Regions from separate parts of the Arthrobacter sp. LjRoot78 genome, predicted to be linked through region 3. Evidence: riboswitches for the same ligand, from Rfam matches in the RefSeq annotation. Region 3 holds a riboswitch; each other region holds the start of a gene.
What was found. A riboswitch is a leader RNA that binds a small molecule or an ion and turns the genes downstream of it on or off. The one in region 3 is predicted to bind cyclic di-AMP.

Region 1 (5,652 bases), 1.8 Mb from region 3:
CGGGGCGAGCCCCATCCTGCTGCGGGCGGGAAAGCGGAGCCAGCGGCCGACGGCGGTGTTCCCCACCCGGCGTTCTGCCCGCCACCCGCGGGCCTACTGACAGAGCTGGCCGCCGGAGTCCTGCCCTCCGGCGCCTTGCCCTCCGGCACCTGGTCAGCTTCGCTCTCCGGTACCGGGGTGGTGTGGTCGTTGTTCATGGCGTACTCCTGGGGCAGGGGGGCTTGGTCCACTCCAGACTCCGGAGGGTTCCTGTGCGGAGCCTGTGCGGGACAAGGGGTCAAGCTGTGACCTTTGATGCGCCCGTTCCCGCCGCGGGAAGGCAGCGGATCCGCGCCGGTTGGCAGACGAAGGGCCCCTCCGCGCGTCCAGCTCGCTAGGCTGGGATTCACAGCTGGCCCACAGGATCCCCATAGCGTCGGCTAAACCGCAGATCGGAGAGTTGTCCCATGGCCACTTCGCACTCCATGACTAACAACCTTCCCCAGCTCACCCACCCGGACGGCTCCCCCATCCGCGCCCTGGTGGTTGACGACGAACCCAGCCTCTCCGAGCTCATGAGCATGGGCCTGCGGATGGCAGGCTGGTCCGTGGCTGTCGCAGGAGACGGTCCCGAAGCCGTGAAACTGGCCAAGGAGTTCCGGCCGGATGTCCTGGTGCTGGACGTGATGCTCCCGGGGTTCGACGGCGTTGAGCTGCTCACCAGGATCCGCGCCTTCGCGCCGGAGGTGCCTGCGCTCTTCCTGACGGCGAAGGACGCTGTACAGGACCGCATCCTCGGGCTGGCGGCCGGCGGCGATGATTACGTCACCAAGCCCTTCAGCATGGAGGAGGTGCTCCTTCGCCTGCACCGGCTGGTCCAGCGCTCCGGAGTGGCAGCCATGGACACCGCCGAACTTGTAGTGGGCGACCTCGTCCTCAACATCGACACACGTGAAGTGACCCGCGCCGGCGAGGAACTGCAGTTGACGGCAACCCAGTTTGAACTCCTCCGTTACCTCATGGAAAACCCCAAGCGCGTGGTCAGCAAGGCCCAGATCCTGGACCGCGTGTGGGACTACGACTTCGGCGGCCAGGCCAACATCGTGGAGCTCTACATTTCCTACCTGCGCAAGAAGGTGGATGCCACGCACCCGCCCATGATCCACACGGTGCGCGGCGCAGGCTACGTCATTAAACCGGCGGATTGAGGTGCCCACGCTTTCCGGCGAGATCCGCAAGGACCGCCGCCGCTTGCTCGATCCTTCCACCTGGCACCTCCGCACGCGGCTGGTTCTGGTGGCCATGGCATTGCTCGTGGCCATCTGCGGCGCAATTGGCCTGTTCAGTTACGCGTCCATGGATTCCTTCCTGACCAAGCAGCTCGATGATCGCCTGAGCCAGGCCTCAAGGCTCTCTAACGAGGCCGGACGGCCACGGCTCGGCAACCCCGCCGGCAGGCCTGATCCGCTGGAGGGCAGGGGCCAAGGTGTGGGGACCTTGATCGCCCGCATCGACAATGGCACTGTCAGCAGCGCCGGGTTCCTCGCGAGCGATGCCACGCCGTCTTCCCTGTCCCCCGAGGATGACCAGATCCTCCTGGCGCTCCAACACGACGCAACGCCGGTTGACCGGACCCTGTCCACCGGCTCCTACCGGCTGGTGGCAGTGGAGGCTCCATACGGGGACGTGATCATCACCGGACTCCCCCTCGATGAAAAACAGAACACCCTCAGCTCCTTGGTGTGGACCATGGTGATCGTGTCGATGGGCGGGCTCGCCCTGATCGGCCTTGCCGGAACTGTGCTGATCCGCCGCACCATGAAACCCCTTGAGCAGCTGTCCGAAGTTGCGACGCAGGTTTCCCAACTGCCTCTCGACGCCGGTGAGGTGGCCCTCGCAGTCCGGGTGCCGTCGTCGAACGCGCATCCTGGAACTGAAGTGGGCAGCGTGGGCTACGCCCTCAACCTCATGCTGGACAACGTGTCCCAGGCACTCGAGGCCCGGCAGCAGAGCGAAACGAAGGTGCGCCAGTTCGTTGCCGACGCCTCGCACGAGCTGCGCACGCCGCTCACCGCCATCCGCGGCTACACAGAACTGATGCGGATGACCGAGGACTTTACGCCGGACGGCAAGAAATCCCTCGCCAGGGTACAGAGCCAGTCGGAACGGATGACCACCCTGGTGGAGGATCTCCTGCTGCTGGCCCGGTTGGATGAAGGCCAGCCGCTCAAAATCAGCGACGTGGACCTGACCCAGCTGGTGGTGGAAACCGTCAGCGACGAGAAGGTCATGGCGCCGGACCGCATCTGGCAGCTCGAATTACCCGACGAGCCCGTTGTGGTCCGCGGCGACGCCAAGCAGCTGCACCAGGTGCTGGCCAACCTGCTTTCCAATGCCCGCAAGCATACGGACCCCGGAACCACCGTGGTCACCGGCGTGATGCGGTCGGCCGACGGCAGTGTCGTGGTGACCGTAACGGACAATGGTGCAGGGATTCCGCCGGAGTTCGTCGGCCGGGTCTTTGCCCGCTTTGCCCGGGCGGACGCCGCCCGCACGAGTCCGGCCCGCTCCGCTTCGGGCTCGGGAGCCACCGGGGCCGCTGCGTCCGAAGGGACCAGCGGCCTGGGCCTCTCGATTGTGCAGTCCATTGTGGAAGCGCACGGCGGAACCGTCGAAGTGAATTCCCGCCCGGGACGCACCGAATTCGCCCTCCGCCTGCCGTGCGAACCGCCGGCAGCTTAGCTCCGGGCGCATCACTGGCAAGCCAGCTGTTCCGGCGCAAGTCAACGCGCCGTCGTCGTGACCCTCGTTACCTAAATGTGACTTAAGCGCAAGAGTCCTGTAGCGTTTTTAGAGTGCGGCAACCGTTATAGCCGCATATCCGGATGGACGCCAAACTCTGCCGCTACCCGGATTTCCTCATGATTAGGCAGAGGCGGGGGACCCAGGTCTCCGGGCATTTTGCATAGCCGCCCTCGGGGTGAAGCCGACACGTGAAGTTCCGTGCGGCCGGATGACCTCATCCGAACCCGACAGCTAACTCCGCCGGCATCGAGAGGCAACCATGACTAAATCCACGCTAGAAGTACGTCCGGAGCGCGCTTCCGACGAGTCCAAGGCGCCTGCCGAACGCTCACGCCACCGCGCCGAACCAGCCACCACCGCGTCGCCAATGTCCCGGATTGCTGCCGGATTGCAGGGCTCAGGCCGGCGGGCCGCAGTAGTAGCCACGGCCTGCGCCGTCCTGATCGGCGTCGGCGCCGCCGGCCAGGCCTCAGAACCTGCAGCCCCGGCAACATCTGCAACGGGCGAAGCCAGCGCCGCTACCGCAAACGCCGAGTCGAAGCTCGCGTTCGAAAAGATCCTGGTCTCCGCCATGCCCGCCCCGGCCTCTGTCAGCCTGACAGCGCAGTCGTCCGACGCGCAACCGGCATCCGAGGAGAAGTCCGCACCGGAAGCACCGGCACCCGCGCCTGCACCTGCACCGGCTGCGGCCCCCGCACCGGCTCCTGCCCCGGCACCGCCTGTAGCCGTCGACGATCCCGCAGCTGCCCAGGCGTATGCCGCATCGCAGCTCGGTACTTACGGCTGGGCGGCTGACCAGATGCAGTGCCTGACCACGCTGTGGACCAAGGAATCGGATTGGAAGACCACTGCCACGAATGCCAGCAGTGGCGCCTACGGCATTGTCCAGTCCCTGCCGGCCGAGAAGATGGCCAGCGCCGGGTCCGACTACCTGACCAACTTCCGCACCCAGATCAATTGGGGCCTGAACTACGTCAAGGAACGGTACGGCTCCCCCTGCGGCGCCCTGAACTTCCACTACGCCAACAACTGGTACTAAGCCGGCGCATCTTCGCCAGGCTTGGTCTGCATGAGCCGGAGGCCCCGAATCCACGTGGTTCGGGGCCTCCGGCTGTCTGACAGCACATTTCTCCCGCTGGTTCGCCCGTGTCCCTACCCTCATTCCTGGAGCCACAAGGTTTTCACAAGGTTGTGGAGTGACTCTGGGTCGCCGCCGCTTTCAATCGTCTTCCAAGCGGCTGCCGGCCCCAGGGCCGTCGTCAAGATGCAGGGAGCACAACAATGAAAAAATGGTTAGTTCCGACGGCCGTCCTGGCCTCAATTTTCGCAGCCGCCGCTCCGGCCGCGGCTGCGCCTTCCGGCCCGCCGCATCCACCGCTTCAAACTGAGTACATCTTTCACTGCGGCCAAGCCGCAGGTGGCTTCGACATCGAAGCCACCGTGACCGGGCGGGTCAAGGACATCGTTATCCCGGGGGACAGAGTCATTTCCGTAGCCCCGAACCTCAACGTGACCCTGACTAACGATGCCGGTGAGACGGTTAGTTATGTCATCACGGGCGCGTCCCACATCCAATTCGTGCCCACCGCCACGGATCCCGACAGCGTCGAATTCAAGTCGACCGGCCGGAACCTCCTTTCATTCGCCGATACGGACCAGGCTGGCGAGGACGTTTCCGGTGTGGTGCTCGTATCGGGCAACTTCAACTTCGCCGTCACCGGGGACTTCCAAACGGAAATCCGGAGGTACTCGGGACCTGGCACGGTCATCGACGTCTGCGCCGTACTGGCCCCCTAACGAACCCAACCGCGGCGGCGGTGCGTCCACCAATGGCGGTGGGCGCACCGCCGCCGTTTCCTTGCACGCTTCCGCACCCGGCAAATCCCACAGCAGCTGCACAGCTTTGGCCTAAATCCTTCATATGCGCCGGTCCCATAGTGGAACCATGACGCTCACAGACCAGTCCGCGGGAACACTGCTCCAACTGCCATCGCAGCCGCGGGCCGCCGTCGACGTCCCGCCCGGCAGCGTTTCGCCGCCCGCAACGGGGAACACCCGCCGTGCCCCGATCGACACCAGGACCGCGGGGGATTCAGGAACCGCCATCCCCGTCCTTGATGTTGTCCTCCCGGTCTACAACGAGGAACGGGACCTGGAGCGGTCCCTGCGGCGACTGCACAACTATCTGCTCGGCACCTTCCCGCACCCGTTCCGGATTACCGTGGCCGACAACGCCAGCACCGACAGCACTCTTAAGGTGGCTGAGCGCATCGCGCGTGAACTCCGCGAAGTCAGCGTGGTGCGGCTTGCCGCAAAAGGGCGTGGCAACGCCCTTCGCACCGTTTGGCTGGCTTCGCCCTCACCCGTGCTGGCCTACATGGACGTGGATCTTTCCACCGATCTGGCAGCGCTCGCCCCTTTGGTGGCGCCACTCATTTCCGGGCACTCCGATCTGGCCATCGGAACCCGGCTGGCGCGCGCTTCCCATGTGGTCCGCAGCCCTTGGCGTGGTTTCATTTCACGCGGCTACAACCTTCTGCTGCACGCGCTGATGGGTGCACATTTCAGCGATGCGCAGTGCGGATTCAAGGCAATTCGCGCAGATGTTGCCCGCCGCATCCTTCCGCACACGGCGGACAACGAGTGGTTTTTCGACACCGAGCTGCTGATCGTGGCGGAAAAATGCGGACTCCGCGTGCACGAGGTTCCGGTTGACTGGACATGCGGTGCCGACGCGGGCGTGGACCTGCTGCACACGGCCCTCGCAGACCTCCGCGGGATGGGCCGCCTTATCCGGGACTTGGCGGCGGACCGCATTCCGGTGCGGGAGCTTCGTTCCGAACTCGCCCGGGTTTACGCCCCCGTCGC
Region 2 (5,652 bases), 1.7 Mb from region 3:
CGGAGAGAAGAGCCCCAGCCACAGGCCGCCGTCGGACGCGAAGTTCTTCTGCGGGGCGAAGTAGTAGACGTCGGCTTCCGAGACGTCGACGTCCAGGCCGCCGGCAGCCGAGGTGGCGTCCACCAGGACAAGCGAGCCTTCATCCGCGCCGGCAACCCGCTTGACCGGAGCTGCCACGCCCGTGGACGTTTCGTTCTGCGGCCAGGCGTAGACGTCCACGCCCGCTTCCGCGGTGGCTTCCGGCCGTGTGCCGGGCTCGGCTTTGATGATGGAGGAGGCGTCCAGGAACGGAGCCTTGTTGGTGGCGGAGGCGAATTTGGAGCCGAATTCTCCGAATGAGAGGTGCTGGGCCTTGCTGTCCACAAGTCCGAACGCCGCGATGTCCCAGAACGCCGTTGAGCCGCCCACGCCGAGGATGACTTCGTATCCTTCGGGGGCGCGGAAAAATTCGCTGAGGCCGCTGCGGACAGACCCGACCAGGTTCTTCACCGGGGTCTGGCGGTGCGACGTGCCCAAAAGCGTGGCAGAAGCGGCGGACAGCGCCTCGATCTGCTCGGGGCGGACCTTTGATGGCCCGGCGCCGAACCGTCCGTCCTTGGGCAGGAGGTTGGCGGGGATAGTGATGCTGGTGTCGCTCACAATGGCTCCAATTTATCGGCGTGGACGTGTTTCCGGTGTGGACGGGGGCCCGGCAGTACAGGGGAATCCCCTATATTCTGCCTGACGTGCCTGCAGGGGAGGGAACGGCATCCGTCATAGTCCAGTCACTGAGACATCCCGGCCGCAGGTCAGCGCAGTGCGCGGAAGATTATCCGGAGTAATTCAAAATAGGCTAAACTGGTTGCTGTCGTACAGCGGGCCGCGTAGCCGGTCTGGCTGATCCCGCGGGGCTTTTCCCAGCGGCTGGTCGGTGGATGCAGGTCCACCCCGCCGAGGCCAACGTGGAGGCTTTTGCGCGGTACGGTGGGACTGACGCAAGGACTGTGCTCGAGGAGCTGAGCTGGATGACCGATCTGATCGACACCACGGAGATGTATCTTCGGACAATCTTGGAGCTTGAGGAAGAGAACATCGTGGCTCTCCGCGCCCGGATTGCCGAACGGCTGCGCCACTCCGGGCCCACCGTTTCGCAGACCATCGGGCGCATGGAGCGTGACGGACTGGTGGTTGTTTCGGGGGACCGGCACCTTGAGCTCACCGAAACCGGCCGGAAACGCGCCACCGAAGTCATGCGCAAACACCGCCTCGCGGAACGGCTGCTAGCCGATGTCATCGGACTCGACTGGGCGTACGTCCACGACGAAGCGTGCCGCTGGGAACACGTCATGAGCGAGCGGGTGGAGCGTCGCATCTTCGAACTCCTGAACCACCCCACGGTATCCCCCTATGGCAATCCCATTCCAGGCCTGGCGGCGCTCGGTGGTCAGCCAACTCCCGCGTTCACCGACGGTGTGGTGAACCTCCTTGAGGCCATGACCGGGTACGGAGCCGACTCGCGCATCACGGTGAGCAGGCTGGCCGAGCCCATCCAGGTTGAGCCGGAGTTGCTGGTGCAGCTGGATGAAGGCGGAATCCGGCCGGGGGCGTCCCTCGCACTGGAGCGCGTGGGGGAGTACATCTCCGTGCGTGTGCCCGAGATCGAAGGCGCCCTGGAGTTGCCGCCCGAGGTTGCGGCCCACGTGTTTGTTACGGTCAGCTAACTGCGCCCTTGTAGGACCACCTACAACGTACTGAGACCCAGATAACGGAATTATTACCGCGCTGATTAATCGCCTATAGTTGAGCACTAGCGCCGATACAAAAGCGTTACCTGATCCGAAGCCGAGCTCTGCCAGCGGATCAGTGTGCGAACCACCTCCTGGCAGAGGCGGAGGAACCACAACCGGCCGTTGAAATACGGCCTTGGGGTGAAGTCCGTCAGCAGCAAGCCACTTCCGACGAAGGATTCCCTAGGGAGACCTGTGTCGGACGCCTTGCATTGGCGGACCGGGTCTTTGCACTCTCTGACCCGAATCCGACAGCTAACTTCGCAGGCTCTCCAGAGAGGATATTTCTTGACCACGCAGACCGTCAGGGGCCGCCGCAGGGCGACCGGTCCCGCTTCGGAGTACCCTGTGGCCGAAGCCGTAATGACGGTCAGGCCGCGCGATGCACACCGTGATGCACGCCGGCGCCGCAGCCTGTTCAGCCAGGTAACGGACTTCGCTTCGGCGAGCGGCGTGGGTCAGAAGGCCGGCATTGCCCTTGCCGCCACCGGACTTGTCCTCACCGTGACCGTCCCGTCGACCGGTCCCATGATGTCCACTGCGGACACCGGGAATGCCGGTGTCGCCGCCTCAGTTGCCGCGCAGCCGGAGGTTTCCGCTGCTGCCGGCGCCAAAATTGACTTCAACCGCACTTATGTCGCCACCAAGGGCGATCCCGACGGCAAGCTCAAGCAGCTCCTGAGCGCGCAGTCCGCGGGCACCATCACCCGCGCTGCTTCCGCCGGGAGCCTCGGGGCGCCGCTCGAACACTTGGTTTCCGCTTCGCCCTTCGGTTTCCGGGTCAGCCCGATAACCGGCGGAGCCGGTGAGTTCCACCGGGGCCAGGACTACGCGGCACAGTGCGGCACCAGCGTCCTGGCTGCCGCCAGCGGAACGGTCACGTTCTCCGGCTGGCACCCCTACGGCGGCGGAAACCGGGTGGTGATTGACCACGGCAACGGCCTCGAAACCACGTATAACCACCTTTCGTCTTCAAGCGTCCAGGTCGGCCAGAAGGTCAGCCGCGGCGACGTTGTGGCCCTGAGCGGGACCACCGGCGCTTCCACCGGCTGCCACCTCCATTTCGAAGTGATGGTCAACGGCGAAGTCGTTGACCCCACCGGCTGGCTCTGACCCAAGCGATGGGTCACTCTCGCATTCCTGTGACATGCCGTGACCTGAATGTGACATTCGTTCGGAATTCCTGTACCGTTTAGAGCACGCCAACTTTTCCGAAGTTGGCGCTCTTGAGTGGATTGCCTAACTCTGCCACCGCTCAAGGTCCGTTCGCATGACATCGTCTGGCAGAGGCGGGGGAACCAATTTTGGTCTTCGCAAGAAGACCTTGGGGTTAAGTCGCAAAAGCTTCCCAGGAAGCCGAGCGGCCGGGTGACTCCCATCCGAATCCGACAGCTCACCTCGTAGGCATTGGGAGAGGCTACCTTCGTGTCTACACGCAACACTTCTGCGCGCCACCGTGCGCAAACGGTTCGTACGAACCCGTTGAACTCCGTGTCCAGGGCTGTTACTGCCAACGCCGGGACCGTAGGTCGCCAGGCGGCTGTGATCGCAGCTGCGTCCGGACTGATCCTCAGCGTTGGAATGCCGGCAAATGCCGCCGATACCAACCTGGGTGTTTCCGCTTCGACGGAGTCCGACTCTCAGTCAGCCCAGCTGGCCGTAACCGCTGAACCGACAGCGACTGTTTCCTTCGAGCGTCCGTCAGTCACCACGACGGCAGCGCCCAAGATTGAAACCGTCCGGGCACAGTCCACCGGTACCGACGCCAGCGAGACCTCCACTGGTGCTGACGGGGAAGCCAAGGCCGGCAAGCTTGCCGACGCCGCCTCCTCTGCAGCAGCATCGGGCCTCGCCGCCATCGCGTACACCGGTATTGGCAGCGCCTACGTCTGGGGCGGCACCACTCCCAGCGGCTGGGACTGCTCAGGCTTCACCCAGTGGGTCTACGCCCAGGCTGGCATCAGCATCCCCCGCACCAATGCATGGACCGCCATGACACCCACCGCCACCCCGGCGCCGGGCGACCTGGTCATGCAAAACGGCGGTGCGCACGTTGGCATCTACGTCGGCAACGGCATGATGATCAGCGCGCTGAACCCGTCGCAGGGCACGATCCTGCACGCTGTGTCCGCCACGGGCACTTCTGCGTTCTACACGCTTCGCTAGAACACGCGGCGCTTCGCTACATCCCGGGTTTCCCGTCGCTGAAGCGCGCGTTCTTCGCTAAATAAACCTGTTCGGGCCGTTCCGGCGTACCCCCAAGATGCCGGAGCGTCCAAAAACCGCGGCCTGCCACGCAGTCTGAGGAAAACGAAAGAGAGAAATAATGACTACTCGTGCGATCGCACGGCACCGCGCCGAGGTTACCAAAACCAACTCGCTTGCTGTCATTGCCAAGGCTGTCGGCGACAACGCCGGCGGCATGGGCCGTCAGGCTGCGGTTATCGCTGCAGCTTCCGGCCTGGTCCTGACCAGCGGTATCGCAGCCAACGCTGCCGACACCAACGTTCAGCGCGAAGCAACCTCTGCTTCCACCCTGGAAGTGCAGTCCTCTGCTCCGGCCAACATCTCGGCCGCTTCCAGCATCGCCATCTCCTTCGAGAAGCCGGCGGTCTCCACCTCCCCGGCTCCGGTCGTCGAGGCTCCCAAGCCTGTCGTCGAGGTCCAGGAAGCTGCTCCCGAGGCTGCTCCGGTTGCCGCTGCCGCGACCGTGTCGGCCCCGGCCGTCCCTGCAGCTGCAGCACCCGCCGCCGCCAGCGGAAACGGCGCAGCGATTGCTGCCGCCGCCTACGCCCAGCTGGGTGTCGCGCAGGACTGCACCGCCCTCGCCACCAACGCGCTTGCAGCAGTCGGCGTCAACTACCACGGCTGGCCGGCAGGTTACCTGTCCCTGGGCCGCACCGTGAGCGCCGCCGAGGCACAGCCGGGCGACCTCGCGTACTACGAGAACGGCGGCATGGGCATGGCCCACATCGCTGTCTACGTCGGCAACGGCCAGGCCGTTCACGGCGGCTGGAACGGCGGAACCACCTCGCTGTTCAGCGTCAACGTTGGTTCCGGTCCGGTCTTCATCCGCGTCGGCGGCTAATACCCCGGTTCACGCGTAACAGAAGGACCCCTGCCCTCGGGCAGGGGTCCTTCTGCGTTTCCGGCAGGTGAATTTTTGCCGACACGGAGTCTATGGTAAAGAGCCGATTCGGCGATAGGGCACTTGAGTGTTTACTCTTGTGTTGTCGATCCATAGCCCGGACAAGCAGAGGGCAGCCGGCCCTCGAGCCCCTGACGGGTGCGGCCGTGAAGAGGTATGTGCATGCGCACACTCGTTCTTAATGCTGGATATGAACCGCTGGCGGTTGTGACCTTCCGCCGGGCGCTGGTTCTTGTGCTGACCGGAAAAGCTAGCGTGGTGGCCGAAGGCGACGATCCTGTCGTCGGGCCGCAGGAGATCCTGGGCCGTCCGTCCGTGATACTCCTAAACCGCTACATCCGGCCCCGGTACAACACCATCACGGCTGTGAGCCGCCGGGGCGTGCTGCGCCGTGACGGCCACCGCTGCGCCTATTGCGGTAAGGCAGCACACACCATTGACCACGTCCACCCGAAATCGAGGGGCGGTGCCGATTCCTGGGAGAACCTGGTGGCCGCCTGCCTTCGATGCAACAACGTGAAGGGCGACCACACGCCTGCCGAGATGGGCTGGAAACTCAGGTTCGTGCCCGCGCCTCCGCACGGCACGATCTGGCAGATCAAGGAACTGGAAAAGCCCACGCCCGCGTGGGACCCTTTCCTCCTGCCCGAATCAGCCGCCTAAGGCTCCACGGTTTCTAAGGCTTCACGGTTCCATGGTCCCAGCCCGCATCGCTAGGCTGGCACTGTGGAGTTTGAT
Region 3 (5,652 bases):
GGTTCAAGCCTGGCAAGCCGAGTCCGCTGGCCGGTCGCCGTTGCGGCCCGGACAGCCCCATCCGCAATTCTGATTGATGGAGAGAGCCATGACCACGAATGTTGTCGCTCAACTCGCAGTTAAGTCCCACAATTCTCCGGACGAACAGCGCCGCCCCGATAAGACGGAAGTGGATCTTGTATCCGTCGACGCCTACACCATCGGAAGATTCAAATTTGAACCCGGCTGGCGCTGGTCCGAGTGCATCAAGCCCGTCGTTAAGACCGAGTCATGCCAGCTCAGCCATGTCGGTTTTTGCGTTTCCGGCAAACTCGTGGTCCAGACCTCTGACGGCAACCAGATCAACATCGCCGCTCATGATTCCTACAGCATCCCGCCAGGCCATGACGCGTGGGTCGAAGGCGACGAACCCTTCACCGGGGTGGAGTTCGTCAGCGCCGCGGTGTTCGCCAAGTCCCCCGAGTAACCGGCCGCGCCGAAGCAACCGAAGCGGCCGGGCGTACAACAGCCCGGTTGGCTGCGGGGCCACTACTGCGGGTTCACTGCTGCGGGTGGATCCTGTCAATCACGAAGTCCCGGCCGGGGATGACAGTGGTTTGATGGCCGTCGTCGAATCGCACCACATACGGCGGCGCTCCATCAGCGCCGTGAACCTCAACGATCTGGCCGTGCCGCTCCGACGATCCGACCGTCTTGCCCCGGATAGTGATCCGGTCTCCCTGGGTTGCCTTCATGGCAATCACCTCCAAGAACCAGAGTACGAGTCTCGGGGCGGGGATAACAGGGCCGTTGCGCACTGGAAGTTCGAGGGTGTACGGCCGGGATACGACTGAACTGACCTTGACACGGGACCGAGGGGGAACGGCTATGGCGGAGGAAAAACCCAACAACTGGTGGGCTACGCTGCCCGGCCTGCTGACCGCTGCAGCAGCTGTGATCACCGCTGTGACGGGGCTGCTGCTCGGGATGGGGCAACTGGGGATGTTCGACGCCGGCCGTCCCGCCGCTTCGACGGCGAGCGCCTCCGGTACGGGTTCCCCGGCCGCTTCCACCGGCGCCGCACAGCCGGGCGCTGGTGCGTCGACGTCCGCCCCCGGGTCCGGCACAGGTAACCGCGCGGAGTGGAAGGTAGCCCTGCCAGCCGAACGCACGTACCGGGCCGCCGACGTCGAATATGAAATTCTCAACGCCAGTGCGCGCCCCGATGTGTCCGGCAAAATCGCACTGACCCTCACGCTCAGGTGCACCAACCACGGCCGGTATGACCTGAACTTCTGGGACTCAACGTTCAGGCTGAACGTCGGTGGCGTCAGTTACTCCCCCGATCCCGGCCTGAACGAGTTGGTCGCGGGTGATTCGAGCAAGTCGGGTGGCGTCCGCTTCACCCTTCCGGCGGACACCCGCGACGCGCTGCTGCGCATCAAGTTCGCGGAAGGCGAGAGCACGGCCCAGCTCACCATCTCGCCGCCCTGAGGTACCCGTGTGCGCCGTTGTGCCACGAATACGCGGAAGGCCGGCGACCTGCTGCCCCCAAGGCAGCTGATCGCCGGCCGTTACGCCCGCTTGAAGAAGCAGCGGGGAGGCTAGGCTCCGGCGCGGACGAAGGTCACGCCGCCGGTGGCCGTCAGCCAGGACAGCGGGTGCGTGACGGTGGCGTTTACGCCGTTCATTCCGCCGCTGATCACCTGGCCGTCGCCGATGTAGATGCCGACGTGGCCGGACTGCACCACCATGTCGCCGGGCTGGGGCTCCCCCACTACGGAGCCATAGTTCATAAACTGCATGGGTCCCAGGTCCCCGACCGGAATGCCGGCTGAGCCAAGGGCCTTTTCCACCATGGCGGTGCAGTCCTGGGTGATGCCCAGCTGCGCGTAGGCGGCAGAAACCATGGCGGCGTTGACACCGCCGGCAGCAGGCGCCGGGGCGGGAGCGGGCACCGCGGCCTGGACCTGCACGGAAACAGCAGGAGCGGCAGGCGCCGGAGCCGCCGCGGGGGCTGCCGCCACTGCCGGGACGGGCTCTTCGACCGATACCTCCACGGGGGCGGGGGTGGTGCTGACGTCCGGACGTTCGTAGCTGATCTTGACATGGGAATCAGCGCTGAGCGGGGCACCCACTTGGGCATTGATGTCGGGGGCGGACGCCGGCGCTGAGTCACGTTCCGCCGGGGCTTCAGCGGCCTGGGCCGCCATGCCGCTGGACAGGACCAGGCCTGAGGCAGCGGCTATGACCGCAGCCTGCCGGCCGGCCCTGCTCCGGCCCCCGGCCGATGTGGACCTGGAGCGCCCCGCGGGCGCGGTTGACCGATGATGAGCGGGCAGTTTGCGTGAAAGCATGAATTAACCTCTCCCGATGCCTGCGAGGTTAGCTGTCGGATTCGGATGGGAGACACCCGGCCGCAGCGCCCTTCCGCGTTGCGGATGGCGTGCGGCTTCACCCCGAAGACCAGCACGAACTCTGCCGGTCAATAGTGGTTTCCCCGTCCCTGCCGGATGGTTTCGATCGGATCCCGGACCGCGGCAGGGTTAGGCAATCCGCCCGGGAGTGCCGGTATCTGAGACAACGGGCACCGTTCCACCGTACGCGGGCCACCGTTGGGATGTCACATCAAGGTAACGGGGCCGTCGGGCCCTCCCCCGGCACCGCTGTGGCCCGGCTCGCGCTGCTACAAGCAGGTAGCGGCACGCTACATATACTTGGATCTGCGGTTTGTCAAATTCGAGTGTTTTCCATTGACGCCGCGAGGCGTAGTCTACGTGCATGTTCTTGCGGGGGGACTCACACGCCTGGAGGAATCATGCGTTGGTCAAATCGTTCTGTCCACAACCAGCCACGTCATGTCGCGGAACTCCCAGAGCCTACGGCCGGGGCTAGTCACGGCCGGCGTTGGGTCGCCATCCTGGGAGCGCTGTTGCTGGCTGTCAGCACGGTGGTGGGTGTCGCCGGCACATCGAAGGCCGCGGGGCCGACCATCGTCAGCCTGACGTTCGACGACGGCCTCGGCAGCCAGTTGGCCGCCGCGCAGGAGCTCAAAGCCCACGGTCTGGTGGGAACCTTCTTCATCACCACGTCCTTTGTGGACCAGTCCGGGTTCCTGACCCGGGCGAACCTGCAGACTCTGGCCGCCGACGGCAACGAGATCGCCGGCCACAGCGTAACCCATCCAGACATGACAACGCTCAGCGCAGCGGCCGCGAGCGCGGAGGCCTGCAACAGCAAGTCGACCCTCGAAGGCTGGGGCTTCACCGTCCGCAACTTCGCCTACCCCTTCGCTGCGGTGAATGCCACGGCCCAGTCCGCAGTCAGCGGCTGTGGGTACGCCAGTTCCCGGGGCCTCGGCGACATACGCTCTCCTGCCAGCTGCGCCGACTGCCCTGTGGCCGAAACGCTACCGCCGCAGGAACCCATGGTCACCAGGGCACCGGACCAGGTGGCCGCCACGTGGAGCCTGGCGGACCTGCAGGCCACCGTCACCAACGCGGAGACAACCGGCGGCTGGCTGCAGCTGACCTTCCACGAGATTGCCAACGGAACGGACCCGTCCCTGTCGATCAGCCCCGCACTGTTCAAGGAATTCGTCACATGGCTGGCCGCACGGACAGCAAACGGTACGACGTCGGTCCGCACAGTCGCACAGGCATTGGGCCAGTCCCCGGTATCGCCTTCTCCCTCACCGTCGCCTTCCCCCTCCCCCTCCCCGTCTCCATCGCCCTCTCCCAGCGGACCTGTGGTGGGCGGCGCCATCGGAGCGGCCTGGCTTGCCCAAGGCTCAGGCGGCGGGCTTCTCGGTTCCCCGCTTACGAATGAAATCGCGGGGCTTAAGAATGGCGGCGCCTACCAGGTCTTCCAAGGCGGCCAGATCCACTGGTCACCAGCCTCGGGGGCACACAGCACCAGAGGTGCCATCGGTGCAGCCTGGGCCGCGCAGTCCTGGGAAAACGGAAAACTTGGCTACCCCCTCACAAACGAGGTCGCCGGCCTGAAGGGCGGCGGCGTCTACCAGGTCTTCCAAGGCGGCCAGATCCACTGGTCGCCAGCCTCGGGGGCACACGCCACCCTCGGAGCCATAGGTTCGGCATGGTCCGCGCAAGGCTGGGAAAACGGAGCGCTGGGTTACCCGGTCAGCGACGAGATCCCGGGACTCAAGAATGGTGGCGTCTACCAGGTGTTCCAGGGAGGCCAGGTCCACTGGTCCGCGGTCACAGGTGCCCACAGCACCAAGGGCGCCATCGGCGCCGCCTGGGCAGCACAGCGCTGGGAAAACGGCCAGCTCGGGTATCCAACCAGTGACGAGTACGTCGGCGCCGGTGGTGTCGTGGCCCAAAACTTCCAAGGGGGAATCGTCACTTGGTCACCGTCCCGTGGAATCCGTATCACATAGGAGGCCGGACGGTGGACCGGAATGAACGCACCGACCGCGCCGGATCTGTGGGCGAAGAGTGAAACACTATTGCGTGGCGATCTGCCAGCTGAGCGATCAGCCGCAGGAGGACTTCGACGTCAATACCGAGCTCCTGATCCTTGAGGGAAAGGAGCTCCATGTGGCGACGTGGGACGCGGAGCCGCGGGACGGCGGCTTCGACGTCCTGGTCCTCAACGACCGCGTCAGCGCCCTCGGGTTCATGGTGGTGACGGACTGGGAGTTCCTGGAGGGCAAGGCCTACGGGGTGGTGGAGCGCCGGGCCGGCGGCTGAGGGGCGTCCGCCCGCGACAGCTCGGCTGCCCGCCTCAGCCACGGATCCGGATCCCCCGCCCAGCGGTCCAGCACAACGTCCGCACGTGCCCTTGCCTGCCCTTCCAGGCCTGCGATCAAGGGACGGACGACGTCGGTTGCGAGGGGGTCCGCCAGCTCACCCAGCTGCGCCTCCCGCACAAAGCCCTCGATCCGGGTGAGGTCGGAGTTGTCCAGAAGGGCAACCCGGGACTGCAGCAGGACAACCGCCGCCAGCCGGCGTTCGAAGACGGCCACCGACCACAGTTCGGTGCTGAGCGCGGTAATGTCATCGTGTGTGAGGTCCCGGTGGCGGCGCAGCATGTCGCGGATGGTCCCCCGCACAGCACCCACGGAGGCGCCGTAGTACTGGAGCCCGTCGCCCAGCCGGGCTTGTGCTTCTTCTGCCCGGAGCCAGGAGCTCTCGCGCTGGAGCGAGGCATCCACGAAGTCACAGGCGTCGGTCATCCCACTATTCTGCCGTTCCCGCAGGCGGAGGATCGAACTCCCGAAGGCATTCTGTGCGGTATAGCTGGAGCAGCCCCGACGGAATGCCGTCGTCGTGTAGTCCTCCGGTACTGCGGCGTGAGATGCTCGGTCCCATGCGTGAACTGGTCGTTCTCGGCACCGCGTCGCAGGTTCCCACGCGGAACCGCAACCACAACGGGTACCTGCTTCGCTGGGACGGCGAGGGCATGCTCTTCGATCCCGGCGAAGGCACCCAGCGGCAGATGATCCACGCCGGCGTCTCAGCCAGCCAGGTGACGCGGATCTGCCTGACCCACGTTCACGGGGACCACTGCTTCGGACTTCCGGGCGTACTGTCGCGAATGGTGCTCGATGGTGTGCAGCACCCGGTGGACCTGCATTTTCCGGTCTCCGGCACCGAGGTGGTCCGCGCCCTCGTGTCCCTCGCCTCCCCCGGCCTCGAACTGCGGCTG

Region 1: it holds a riboswitch for cyclic di-AMP, as region 3 does, so the genes downstream of both, ACSQ1X_RS03440 (hypothetical protein) here and ACSQ1X_RS11840 (NlpC/P60 family protein) in region 3, are expected to answer to the same signal.
Region 2: it holds a riboswitch for cyclic di-AMP, as region 3 does, so the genes downstream of both, ACSQ1X_RS04110 (C40 family peptidase) here and ACSQ1X_RS11840 (NlpC/P60 family protein) in region 3, are expected to answer to the same signal.

The regions. Positions count from the first base shown of each region.
Region 1 is NZ_CAXUTG020000001.1:708,545-714,196, reverse strand. It holds gene ACSQ1X_RS03455 (hypothetical protein) at 1-197, opposite strand, end outside; gene ACSQ1X_RS03450 (response regulator transcription factor) at 447-1,187, shown strand; gene ACSQ1X_RS03445 (HAMP domain-containing sensor histidine kinase) at 1,189-2,721, shown strand; cyclic di-AMP (ydaO/yuaA leader) riboswitch at 2,870-3,044, shown strand; gene ACSQ1X_RS03440 (hypothetical protein) at 3,044-3,823, shown strand; gene ACSQ1X_RS03435 (hypothetical protein) at 4,066-4,581, shown strand; gene ACSQ1X_RS03430 (dolichyl-phosphate beta-glucosyltransferase) at 4,730-5,652, shown strand, end outside.
Region 2 is NZ_CAXUTG020000001.1:860,075-865,726, forward strand. It holds gene serC (phosphoserine transaminase) at 1-639, opposite strand, end outside; gene ACSQ1X_RS04100 (metal-dependent transcriptional regulator) at 1,005-1,700, shown strand; cyclic di-AMP (ydaO/yuaA leader) riboswitch at 1,840-2,051, shown strand; gene ACSQ1X_RS04105 (M23 family metallopeptidase) at 2,055-2,879, shown strand; cyclic di-AMP (ydaO/yuaA leader) riboswitch at 3,028-3,187, shown strand; gene ACSQ1X_RS04110 (C40 family peptidase) at 3,258-3,932, shown strand; gene ACSQ1X_RS04115 (NlpC/P60 family protein) at 4,093-4,854, shown strand; gene ACSQ1X_RS04120 (HNH endonuclease) at 5,077-5,577, shown strand; gene mobA (molybdenum cofactor guanylyltransferase) at 5,641-5,652, shown strand, end outside.
Region 3 is NZ_CAXUTG020000001.1:2,554,494-2,560,145, forward strand. It holds gene ACSQ1X_RS11825 (cupin domain-containing protein) at 89-466, shown strand; gene ACSQ1X_RS11830 (DUF1918 domain-containing protein) at 540-734, opposite strand; gene ACSQ1X_RS11835 (hypothetical protein) at 868-1,473, shown strand; gene ACSQ1X_RS11840 (NlpC/P60 family protein) at 1,584-2,336, opposite strand; cyclic di-AMP (ydaO/yuaA leader) riboswitch at 2,340-2,532, opposite strand; gene ACSQ1X_RS11845 (polysaccharide deacetylase family protein) at 2,912-4,381, shown strand; gene ACSQ1X_RS11850 (hypothetical protein) at 4,455-4,694, shown strand; gene ACSQ1X_RS11855 (DNA alkylation repair protein) at 4,661-5,179, opposite strand; gene ACSQ1X_RS11860 (ribonuclease Z) at 5,314-5,652, shown strand, end outside.